DNA from 3 places in the Colwellia sp. MB02u-9 genome. Region 2 is predicted to be linked to each of the others. Evidence: predicted binding sites of a transcription regulator. Region 2 holds the regulator's gene; each other region holds the start of a gene.

Region 1 (3,708 bases), on a different contig from region 2:
AACGGTGAAATTCAAATTATTATCAACAAGCTCAACAAATATATGATCACCAGCGGAAAATTCGTTAGCCAATAATTTATGTGCTAAAGGGTTTTCAATTTCTTGCTGGATAGAGCGTTTTAAAGGTCTAGCACCAAAAATTGGATCAAAGCCCGCCGCCGCAACAAAAGATAATGCTGCTTCCGATAATGTCATGGTGATATCGCGTTCTTCTAATCGCTTAGTTAAGGCCGATATTTGAATACTTGCGATACTTTTAATTTGCTCAGCAAGTAAAGGATGAAACACTACGGTTTCATCGACCCGATTAATAAACTCTGGCTTGAAGTGATTACCAAGTTCTGCTATTACCCGAGCTTTCATTTGCGGATATTGGCTGTCATCAACATATTCCTGAATAATATCTGAGCCAATGTTGGAGGTCATAATAATAACCGTATTTTTAAAGTCGACCGTACGCCCTTGCCCATCAGTTAAGCGTCCGTCATCTAATACTTGTAGTAAAATATTAAAAACGTCAGGATGCGCTTTTTCAATTTCATCAAGTAAAATAACAGAATATGGTTTACGTCTCACCGCTTCAGTTAAATAGCCACCTTCCTCATAACCGACATAACCTGGAGGCGCTCCCACTAAACGTGCAACAGAGTGTTTCTCCATAAACTCTGACATATCAACTCGCACCAATGAATCTTCACTATCAAAAAGAAAGTGGGCTAAAGCTTTAGTTAATTCTGTTTTACCTACACCAGTAGGGCCAAGAAATAGGAATGAGCCTATGGGTTGATCTGGGTCTGCCAAACCTGCCCTTGAGCGACGAATAGCATTTGATACTGAAACTACCGCTTCTGATTGCCCAATAACGCGTTTGTGCAGGTTATCTTCCATTTGCAATAATTTATCACATTCACCTTCGAGCATTTTTGCAACCGGAATTCCGGTCGCTCGGCTTAACACGTCAGCTATTTCTACGTCAGTCACTTTGTTTCGCAGCAAGGTCATTTCTTGCATTTCTGCTTGGCTAGCCAGATCTAGCTGTTTTTCAAGATCAGGGATGCGACTATATTGTAACTCGGCCATGGTATTAAGATCGCCTACGCGACGAGCCGCTTCAAGTTCAATACGAGCATGCTCTAAATCAGTTTTAATCGCTTGTGTACCATGTAGTGCCGCTTTTTCGGTTTTCCAGACTTCATCTAACTCGTCATAACTGACTTGGCAAGTGCCGATTTCATCCGAGATGAGGTCCAAACGTTTTTTAGAGGCCGGATCAGAATCTTTTGATAAAGCCCTTTGTTCCAATTTCAGTTGAATTAAACGCCTTTCTAATCGGTCTAAGTTCTCTGGCTTAGAATCCATTTGCATACGAATACTAGAAGCTGCTTCATCAATAAGATCGATAGCTTTGTCGGGTAATTGACGGTCGCTAACATAGCGATGAGATAAGGTTGCTGCGGCAACAATAGCGGGATCTGTTATTTCAACATTATGATGGAGTTCATAGCGTTCTTTAAGACCACGTAATATAGCAATGGTATCTTCAACACTGGGTTCATCGACTATAATTTTCTGAAATCGACGTTCCAATGCGGCATCTTTTTCAATATATTGGCGATATTCATCTAATGTAGTAGCGCCAACACAATGCAAATCACCGCGTGCTAACGCTGGCTTTAACATATTACCGGCGTCCATAGCACCGTCACCTTTACCCGCGCCAACCATAGTGTGTAGTTCATCAATAAATAAGATGACTTGCCCTTCTAACTGGCTTAATTCACTGAGTACCGCTTTAAGACGTTCTTCAAATTCTCCACGATATTTAGCGCCGGCAACGAGTGCGCCCATATCAAGTGACAATACACGTTTATTTCGGATACCTTCTGGTACTTCATGATCGACAATGCGTTGAGCTAGACCTTCAACAATCGCGGTTTTACCAACGCCTGGCTGACCAATTAATACCGGGTTATTTTTAGTGCGGCGCTGTAATACCTGAATGGTACGCCTGATTTCATCATCGCGACCAATAACTGGATCTAACTTTCCTTGCTCTGCTAGTTCGGTTAGATCAATGGTGTATTTATCCAATGCTTGACGCACTTCTTCGGCGTTAGCATCATCAACATTTTTACCGCCACGGATATGAACTATCGCGTCTTGTATACGTTGTTCACTCGCCCCTAAGCCTTTAAGAATTTGACCTAACTTACCTTTATCTTGTAACGCCGCTAGCATAAATATTTCTGAGGAGATAAATTTGTCGCCATGCTTTTGGGCAAATTTATCACAAAGGTTTAAAATATTACCCATGGCAGACGATAGCTGCACTTCACCGCCTGTGCCCGAGACATGTGCTAATTCTTCGAGAGCCACTTCAACTTGCGATCTTAACGTTCGCACATTGATACCGGCACTTTTTAATAAAGGGATAATACTGCTGGCGTTTTGATTTAATAACGCAAGCATTAAATGTATTGGCTCGATAAATTGATGATCTTTACCTAATGCGATGGATTGTGCATCAGATATTGCTACTTGAAAAGCCTGGGTAAATTTTTCTAAACGCATTAATGTTCTCCTAGTGCCATGTTACTGGGCTTACAGTTTAGTTATCTATGTTATAAGGACACCAAGGAGGGTTTTCAAGAAAAGAGTCGCTAAAACTTTGACCTAAATCAACAGAACACTTTTAAATAATCACCTTATTTATAAGGGATAATTTTTACTAGAGTGAATGTATAGATATTACGCTAGCCATACGCCCGGTTTTTCCGTCTCTGCGATAAGAATAATACTTACTACTATGCTTATAAGTACAGTCTGCAATTTTAGTGATATTGGTAACCCCTAATGCCAAGAGTTGTAACTCGGCGATTAACTGCAAATTGGCCAAAAACTTTACCTCTGTTCTGCCATTATTTAAAAATGCCACAGGTTTGAAAGCAGATTCAAATTTTACTGACATTTGACAGAACGCCTGTTTTACCTCTTGGCCAACTTCAAAAGCTTGAGGACCAATACAAGGGCCCATCCATGCGAAAATCTCATCGGCCGCACTATGCATTTTTCTAATGGTTCGTTCGATTATATTTGCGGCTAGTGGTCGCCAACCTGCATGAATGGCCGCAATTTCGCTACCGTCTTTATTTGATAACAAAATAGGTAAACAGTCGGCGGTCATTATGGCTAAAGCGATGTGCTGACTATGTGTTATCGCGGCATCAGCGACAATAGGCGTATTTTGATGTTTTTCAACAACAACGACATTATTACCATGAACTTGCTCTAACCATTGAATTTTTGTCATGCTTGGCAGGTAATCAAGTAACAAGCTTCTATTTCGGGCCACAGTATTGGGACAATCTCCCACATGATCGCCTAGATTAAAAGCATCAAACTCGGCTTGGAATTTTTCTGTGTAAGTACTATTTGATAATAAATGCGCTGAATGTTTAGATAATTGATCTTTACTAGGCATTAAGCGAGTAGTAGCAAAGGCCAACACACCTTCTGTTGGCCATTTAATACATTGTAAGTTATTAGATAAGTTAGTAATCACTATCAGTAAGATGAATTTTGGTATCTTTACGCAACATATCAGCTAACGCCACCATATCTTCAGGTACATCAGCATGCCAAGTCATTTGCACACCTGTTATCGGATGATATAAAGATAACATTGCCGCGTGTAAGGCTTGGCGCTTA
Region 2 (3,708 bases):
GCGCATTTGCAGATAAAAACACTCCATATGGGCAACAACAAGTGTTGGCTATTGCGGCGGCGTTAGAGGCACACTCTGCTCACCCCCTAGCAAAAGCCTTTAGCCAGTTTCGTGATTTTAGCCAAACAGCAACTCAAGTGGTGGTTGCGCCAGGTGCTGGTATTTCTGGTGAGGTTAATAATCAGCATTACAGAATTGGTAAAAACTCATGGCTGCTCAGTCATAATGACAACAGTGCGCAGTGCGTATTAATGCAAGATGATAACTTAGTTGCTGAATTTTATTTACATGATGGTCTGCGTGAAGATGCCAAGGCATTAATTGATTTTTTACATCATGAAAACATTAAAACTGTCATGTTATCGGGTGATCATCAACAAGGCTGTGATAAATTACAAGCAAAGCTGCACCTTAATAGCGTACAAGCAGATTTGTCTGCACAAGACAAAGTCAACGCGATTAAACTACAGCAAGCCTCGCATGCTGTAGCTATGATAGGTGATGGCGTAAACGATACCCCAGTATTGGGCGCGGCGCATTTGTCCATTGCCATGGGCAGTGGTACTGATATTGCTAAAAGCGGTGCGGATGTGATATTACTGAACAATAAACTCAAAGGTGTGCAAACACTGCGACAGGTATCGTTAAATACTGCGCGAATTATAAAGCAAAATTACCTTTGGGCTTTTAGTTATAATGCCATTGTATTGCCATTAGCGGTTATGGGCTATATAGCGCCATATATGGCAGTCATTGGCATGTCGGCCAGTTCAATACTAGTGGTAAGTAATTCTTTAAGGTTATTAAAAAAATGAGTGTGATATACGTATTAATTCCCATTGCTATTTTACTTACCGCTATTGGTATTTATCTCTTTTTTTGGGCGGTAAAAACTGAGCAATTTGATGATTTAGAAAAGCAAGGCATGAGCATTTTATTTGAAGATGATCATGATAAAAAAAGCATCCATCAAAGCAATAATGCTACGCCAATAACAACACAGATAGACAAAACAAACACCTCACAAGAGCAAGCAGACGCAAAGGTCAAAAAATAGTTTATGAGCCTTGATTTTTTCTCCGCATTTATCATCGGATTATTAGGCTCAGGCCATTGTATAGTGATGTGTGGTGGTATTAGCACCATGCTGACGACGGCGATTTCTGATACCTCTCGTCATAAAAAATACGCCATTATATTGGCCTATAACTTGGGTCGTATCGCCTCTTATAGTCTTATTGGCGCTCTTGTCGCATTCACTAGCTCAATGGCGACCAAAAATATCGGATTACCTGTTTCGTTGTTAAAAACTATTGCGGGTGTTTTTCTTATCTTATTAGGTTTGTATTTAGGCCAGTGGTTTATGTGGTTAAGCCGCGTCGAACATTTAGGTAAAAATATTTGGCGCTACATAGCACCACAGACTAAAAAATTTATTCCCATTAAAAACGTACAAAGTGCTTTCGCTTTAGGCGCACTATGGGGCTGGTTACCTTGTGGCTTGGTATATTCTACACTAACTTGGGCATTGGCTAGTGCCGATGCCCTTGATGGTGCCTTGATCATGTTTTTCTTTGGACTAGGCACCTTGCCTGCCTTACTTTCAGTATCACTAGGCACCATAAGTATTAAATCATTATTGAGTCATACACTATTTAGAAAGATAGCAGCCAGCTTAGTGATTTCATACGGCATCTATACTATACTTATTTTATATATATAAAGTGCCTGATATGGACATTATATATATAAAAAATCATGGAAAAATTCATGCGTACATCATGAAAAATTTTAAAGGATATTATGAGTTATAAATCATGCACTATTCATCAACATATTCACTGCCAAAACTGTAGTCTTAGTGAATTATGCTTACCCTTTTCTCTCAATGATAAAGAGTTAGAAACGTTAGATAATATTATCGACCGTAAGCTGCCGATCCATAAAGGTGAGCAAATATTTAACGACGGTCAACCCATGCATGCGCTTTACGCCATACGTTCGGGCACATTTAAAACCTACACCATTAGTAAACACGGTGAAGAACAAATTACTGGTTTTCATTTAGCGGGTGATTTGCTTGGCTTTGATGCTATTGCCAATGCTCAACATCCAAGTTTCGCTAAAGCGCTAGAAACCTCAATGGTTTGTGAGATCCCTTACAATACGCTCGATAATTTATCGAACAGCATGCCAAAATTAAAAAAACAAATTTTACGTATGATGAGTACTGAGATCCGTGAAGATCAAGAAATGCTAACATTACTTAATCGTAAAAATGCCGAGCAACGACTAGCAACATTTATCAGTACCTTAAGTATTCGTTACCATGCCCGTGGTTTATCTCCATCTGAGTTTCGTTTATCTATGACCCGCAGTGATATTGGTAACTATATTGGTTTAACGGTTGAAACCATCAGCCGTTTGCTTAACCGCTTTCATAAAAATGGTTTAATTGCCGTTGATGGTAAACTCATTACTATTTTAAGTTTCGACAAATTAAACGCATGCGCCGCACTTTAATGTCACGCTAACACCTGCTTTTCTACATTGCCTTATTAAGGTATTTCACGCTATGCTTAGCGTGAAATATTATTTATCACCGATAGCATAATAATTTGATTTAAGACAACTATTATTGCCTCAAAGTAGACTATTGTTATAACACTAGTAGACAATTGATAAAGGAATTAGCCATGGAAAAGTATCAAAAAATACTCGCGATTGTTGACCCAACAACAGAAGAGCAGAAAGCGGTAAATCGAGCGATAGAATTAGCACGTAAAACAGGTGCTAGCATTACCGCATTTTTGACCATCTATGATTTTTCTTATGAAATGACCACCATGCTGTCAAGTGATGAGCGTGAAGCCATGCGCCAATCAGTTATTAATGATCGCACTCAATGGCTAGAGTCTTTACTCGCTGATCTTGATTTAAGCGGAATTTCTATCGATTGTCGGGTTATATGGCATAACCGTCCCTTTGAGCAAATTATTGCTCAAGTACTCAATAATGGTTATGACATTGTCATTAAAGGGACTCATCAACACGACAAATTCAAATCTGTGATATTTACGCCTACCGATTGGCATATTCTGCGCAAATGTCCTTGCCCTGTTTTACTCGTGAAAGAGCATTTGTGGCCTGATAACGGTAATATTCTTGCGGCGTTAAACATTGGTAGTGAAGAGGAAGAACATAAAGCACTTAATAACAAAATCACTGCAGAAGCTAAACAGCTGACCCAAGTCATGAAAGCTAATTTACACCTAGTTAACTCATTCCCGGGAACGCCAGTAAATATCGCCATAGAAATCCCAGAGTTTAATGCCAGTGATTATAATCGCTCGATGTTAAAATATCATCAAAAAGCGATGTTAGCACATGCAACTGCCTTTAATATTGCGCCAGAAAACACCCATATTAAAGAGGGTTTACCGGAAGATATCATTCAAAGCATAGCGGCTGAATTAGATGCAGAATTAGTCATTCTTGGTACTATTGGCCGTACCGGTTTATCGGCAGCGCTAATTGGTAACACCGCAGAGCATGTTATTGATAGGCTTAATTGTGATGTATTAGCATTAAAACCCGATGGTTACATTTCACCACTTGATGTTGATTAATATCAGCTAACATCACTAGCATAAAGTTGAATTGGGTCATTAAACGCCTAGTTCAACTTTTCTTGTTTAATAACTTAAA
Region 3 (3,708 bases), on a different contig from region 2:
TGCTTCTCCTGTAATTAATTTAGCGGCAGTCCTTCCCATGTTTTGTAATGCTTGCAGTACTTGCTGGCGCTGGTCCTTCGCACCATCTTGAGTGGGTTCATAACCCTTAATGAGTGCTTTATCGAGTAATAGCATTTGCTGCGATAATCTAGCCATGTCAGATCTAAGCTCAGCGGGTTCAGTGTATTTAAAACCCGGAGGGTAGGTTATCTTACGCATAGACTCTGCAAATTTACTGCTGCAACCCGCTATGGTTAAACTCACGACAACGACAATGCCCACAGACCAAAAAACGCTTGATTTATTCATAGTTATAAACTCCATTAACACTCAGTTGTTGACTAATTTTATAGAGTGATTTCAATTAAACTAATCAATTCTATTCAGTCTAGCTTTTAAAAGTTTATTTTCCTGTTCGAGCTTTTTCTTCTCTTTCATTAAATCTATGACTAAGCTAATGGCGACCCAGTCAATTAAAAGTTGTTGGTTCAATTTAATGGCTTTTTTGATCCAATGAGCACTCTCCAAATCGAAAATCCATTCTGAATCTTGACTGTCTGATATAGGTGCAGCAATGCCGTATTCAACCATTTCTATTATGATGCATTTTTCAATTCCGGCTATTTCACACAATTCATTGACTGAAATATGTAAGCTTATGTCTGTCATTTTGGCTAACTCCACTCTGTTCTGGGGTTATACTTTTCTACTTCAGCAAGTTGTTGCCATAACTGTTTTGTTTCATCGGTAGTTGATGGCGGAATTACAATTTTGATGACGGTGATCAGGTCCCCCTGACCGGACTTACTATTGAGCCCTTTGCCTTTTACTCGTAGTTTTTGACCACTCTGGCAGTTAGCGGGAATGTTGAGCTTAACTTTGCCATCAAGTGTCGGTATTTCAAGTTTAATACCTAGTGCAGCTTCCCAAGGCGTCAGGGGCACGTTTAATAATAAGTTTGAGCCTTGTACATCAAATAATGGATGCGGCACCAATCTAATAATCAGATATAAATCCCCGTTTAACTTATGGTTGCTGCCAGGTGCGCCTTGGCCTTTTAACCTTATGCGCTCACTATCTTTGACCCCTTTAGGCACTTTCACATTAAGTGATTTCTTGATTTTAGTGAGTTGACCATTGATGGGTGCAGGGACATGATATTCAATGGGTTTAGTGACACCTGAGACACTTTCTTCTAAAAAAACCGGTAATTCCATTTCAAAATCTTGGCCTTTAAATAGATCCTCGCTATGCGCTTGTGAGTGTCTTCTAGACTTGGCTCGGTCAGCAAAAAAGGAATTAAAAAAGTCAGAAAAATCATCATTTTCGTTTGACTGATATTGCTTGTTACCGCTCGAAGATTGCCAGTCGGGTGGTACATTAAAACCCTCGGATGAACCTGAGCCATAGCGTCTCATTTTATCGTACTCGGCTCTTCTTCCCTCATCTTTTAATACTTCGTAGGCTTCTGCTACTTCTTTAAACTTTTCTTCTGCCCCGGGTTCAGGGTTCTTATCAGGATGATATTTAACGGCCAACTTACGATAGACTGTTTTGATTTCCTTTAGATCAGCATTTTCAGCCAAGCCTAGGATCTTGTAGTAATCTTTAAATTTCATTGATTGACCGTGCCCCAAATTTTGATGACTTTATATGGCTAGAAGCACTACTTTACGCTTTTTTGAAGGCGATATTTTGATACAAATCAAGATAACGAGTAGTTGTCAGTAGCAGATATCGCTATTTCTCATGCTAAGGCAAAGTTATTGTGCTATTGCCTCTTTAGAGAGAAAATTTGTGGCCTGCTCAGGTAGGCTAGATATCCATAAACCTATCAAAATTCATTGATATGCGTTTTTGTTTTTGCCATTGCATGTCAGCTAAGTTATTGAAAATATCTTTGACCTTGTACTCGTCAACTTGCTCTGCTACTACTTGGTATACTGCTATGAGTTCATCACTCATTTTCATGGATAATTCTAAAATATTATCCATCGATTGTGTTGATGGATGATTTTTGACTATTGGCAGTTTTAAAATTTCTTGATCATTGGCATATTGTAACCAAGTATCTAAAACACCCGATGGCGTGTTTTTTTCATAATGGGTTAATGATTCAGCTAATTTTTTTTCCTCACTGATCATATATTCCAATAATAACTGTGTTCTTGGCATATTTTCATCTTTGGCTAATTTTTGATAAAAAACCACTAATTTCTGATGGAATTCTTTCGCATGTTTAAGTGCATCTCTGGCGCTTTCAAATCGCATAATCTTCTCTTTGGTTAAGCCTAGTTATGGTCTTTTTTATCATATAAGTAAGCTTGTAAACTTTGATAGCGATCAAGTTTATAACCGTTAGGCTTTATTTTGCTAAAAAAGGGTAATAATACAAAACGAATACAAAACATTTAAGGTAAGCGACAATAGGTATGTGCTTGACCTAGCTATGTCATGCTTTTTAAAGAACGTCTAAACATGGTAAGGCTGGCGATAAAAAATGCCGCACCAAGCGCAATAATAATAGTTAATTGTGGCCAGACTAAATTAATGCCTGCACCACGAAAAACAACGGCTTGAGAGAACTCCATATAGTGTCTTGAAGGTAATAACCAAGTTAAGGGTTGAATGATGTCAGGTTGGCTTTCAATCGGTGTTAAGCCGCCCGAGAGCATCACCATAGGAATAATAACCATAAGCACCAAAAGTGCAAATTGCGCCATGGTTTGCGCAATAGTCCCTAAAAATATACCAATAGCAGCAGCGGCAAAAAGGTAGGCAGAAGTGCCTAATAATAACAAGAATTTTGAACCGGCAACGGGGATGTCGAGTATATTTTCTACCACCAGAAACATCGACAAAGTAAAAGCGATCAAAATAATTAAGCCATTGGCCCAAATTTTAGCCATCACTATCTGAAATGCATTCAAAGGCATCACCAATAAGTGTTCAATTGTGCCATGCTCGCGTTCACGCAACAGTGCTGCGCCGGTCAAAATAATGGTTAACATAGTGATTTGATTAAGCAGTGCATTAATAGCACTAAACCACATGCCGTTGCCGTTTGGATTGAAGGCTTGGCGCATAATAAGTTCTACTGGATAGGCGGTGCTTTGGTCTGAGCGCTTAAAAAAATAATTCACTTCTTGGCTAATAATACTCTGTATATAGCCATTACCTATACTGGCTTGTGTGACTGCCGTAGCGTCAATATCTATTTGCACTGTAGGTTGACGACCCTGACGCACATTTTGCTCAAACTTAGGCGGAATGGTAACCACAAACATAAATTTGTCTTGATCCATTGCTCGGTCTGTTTGAGCGGCCGAAATAAATATTGGCGTTTTAAAATAGGGTGGATAGAGCGCGTTAGCAATGGTGCCAGACAAGGCCGACTGGTCTTCATCGACAATCGCAATTGACGCATTATGTACCGATTCACTAATGGCTGTCGCCTCGGCATATATGGCCAAACTAAACGAGTAAACAATGAGCATCAACATGATGAAGTCGCTTACTAGGCTACGTAATTCTTTCGTGCCTAACCAATAGATATTGAGCCAGGTATTCATCAGTTAGCGCTCCTGCTTTTTAAGTGAGGTAGCGGCTATAGCGATAAAAACAGGACCAAAAAGGGCCAGTAAAATAATGTCTTTCGCTAAATCACCAAACACCAGGCCTTTAGTGAAAGCGGCAACACTTAAATGC

What was found. Region 2 encodes FNR, which switches genes on or off when oxygen is low (the NO sensors DNR and NnrR bind a similar motif). Its sites were predicted from a motif close to TTGATCTAGATCAA; they were not measured.
Region 1: a site for FNR is predicted at 2,669-2,682, ahead of clpB (ATP-dependent chaperone ClpB). Genes of this name have one in related genera too.
Region 3: a site for FNR is predicted at 1,696-1,709, ahead of H4J65_RS09130 (DnaJ C-terminal domain-containing protein). Genes of this name have one in related genera too.

The regions. Positions count from the first base shown of each region.
Region 1 covers NZ_JACGVF010000067.1:73,192-76,899, reverse strand. Annotated here, with positions in the region: gene clpB (ATP-dependent chaperone ClpB) at 1-2,571, opposite strand, end outside; gene pgeF (peptidoglycan editing factor PgeF) at 2,729-3,562, opposite strand; gene rluD (23S rRNA pseudouridine(1911/1915/1917) synthase RluD) at 3,552-3,708, opposite strand, start outside.
Region 2 covers NZ_JACGVF010000095.1:14,404-18,111, forward strand. Annotated here, with positions in the region: gene H4J65_RS11245 (heavy metal translocating P-type ATPase) at 1-815, shown strand, start outside; gene ccoS (cbb3-type cytochrome oxidase assembly protein CcoS) at 812-1,057, shown strand; gene H4J65_RS11255 (sulfite exporter TauE/SafE family protein) at 1,061-1,723, shown strand; gene fnr (fumarate/nitrate reduction transcriptional regulator Fnr) at 1,804-2,523, shown strand; gene uspE (universal stress protein UspE) at 2,697-3,629, shown strand.
Region 3 covers NZ_JACGVF010000094.1:99,596-103,303, reverse strand. Annotated here, with positions in the region: gene H4J65_RS09140 (hypothetical protein) at 1-309, opposite strand, end outside; gene H4J65_RS09135 (chaperone modulator CbpM) at 370-669, opposite strand; gene H4J65_RS09130 (DnaJ C-terminal domain-containing protein) at 675-1,619, opposite strand; gene H4J65_RS09125 (hypothetical protein) at 1,816-2,271, opposite strand; gene H4J65_RS09120 (ABC transporter permease) at 2,448-3,572, opposite strand; gene rbbA (ribosome-associated ATPase/putative transporter RbbA) at 3,576-3,708, opposite strand, start outside.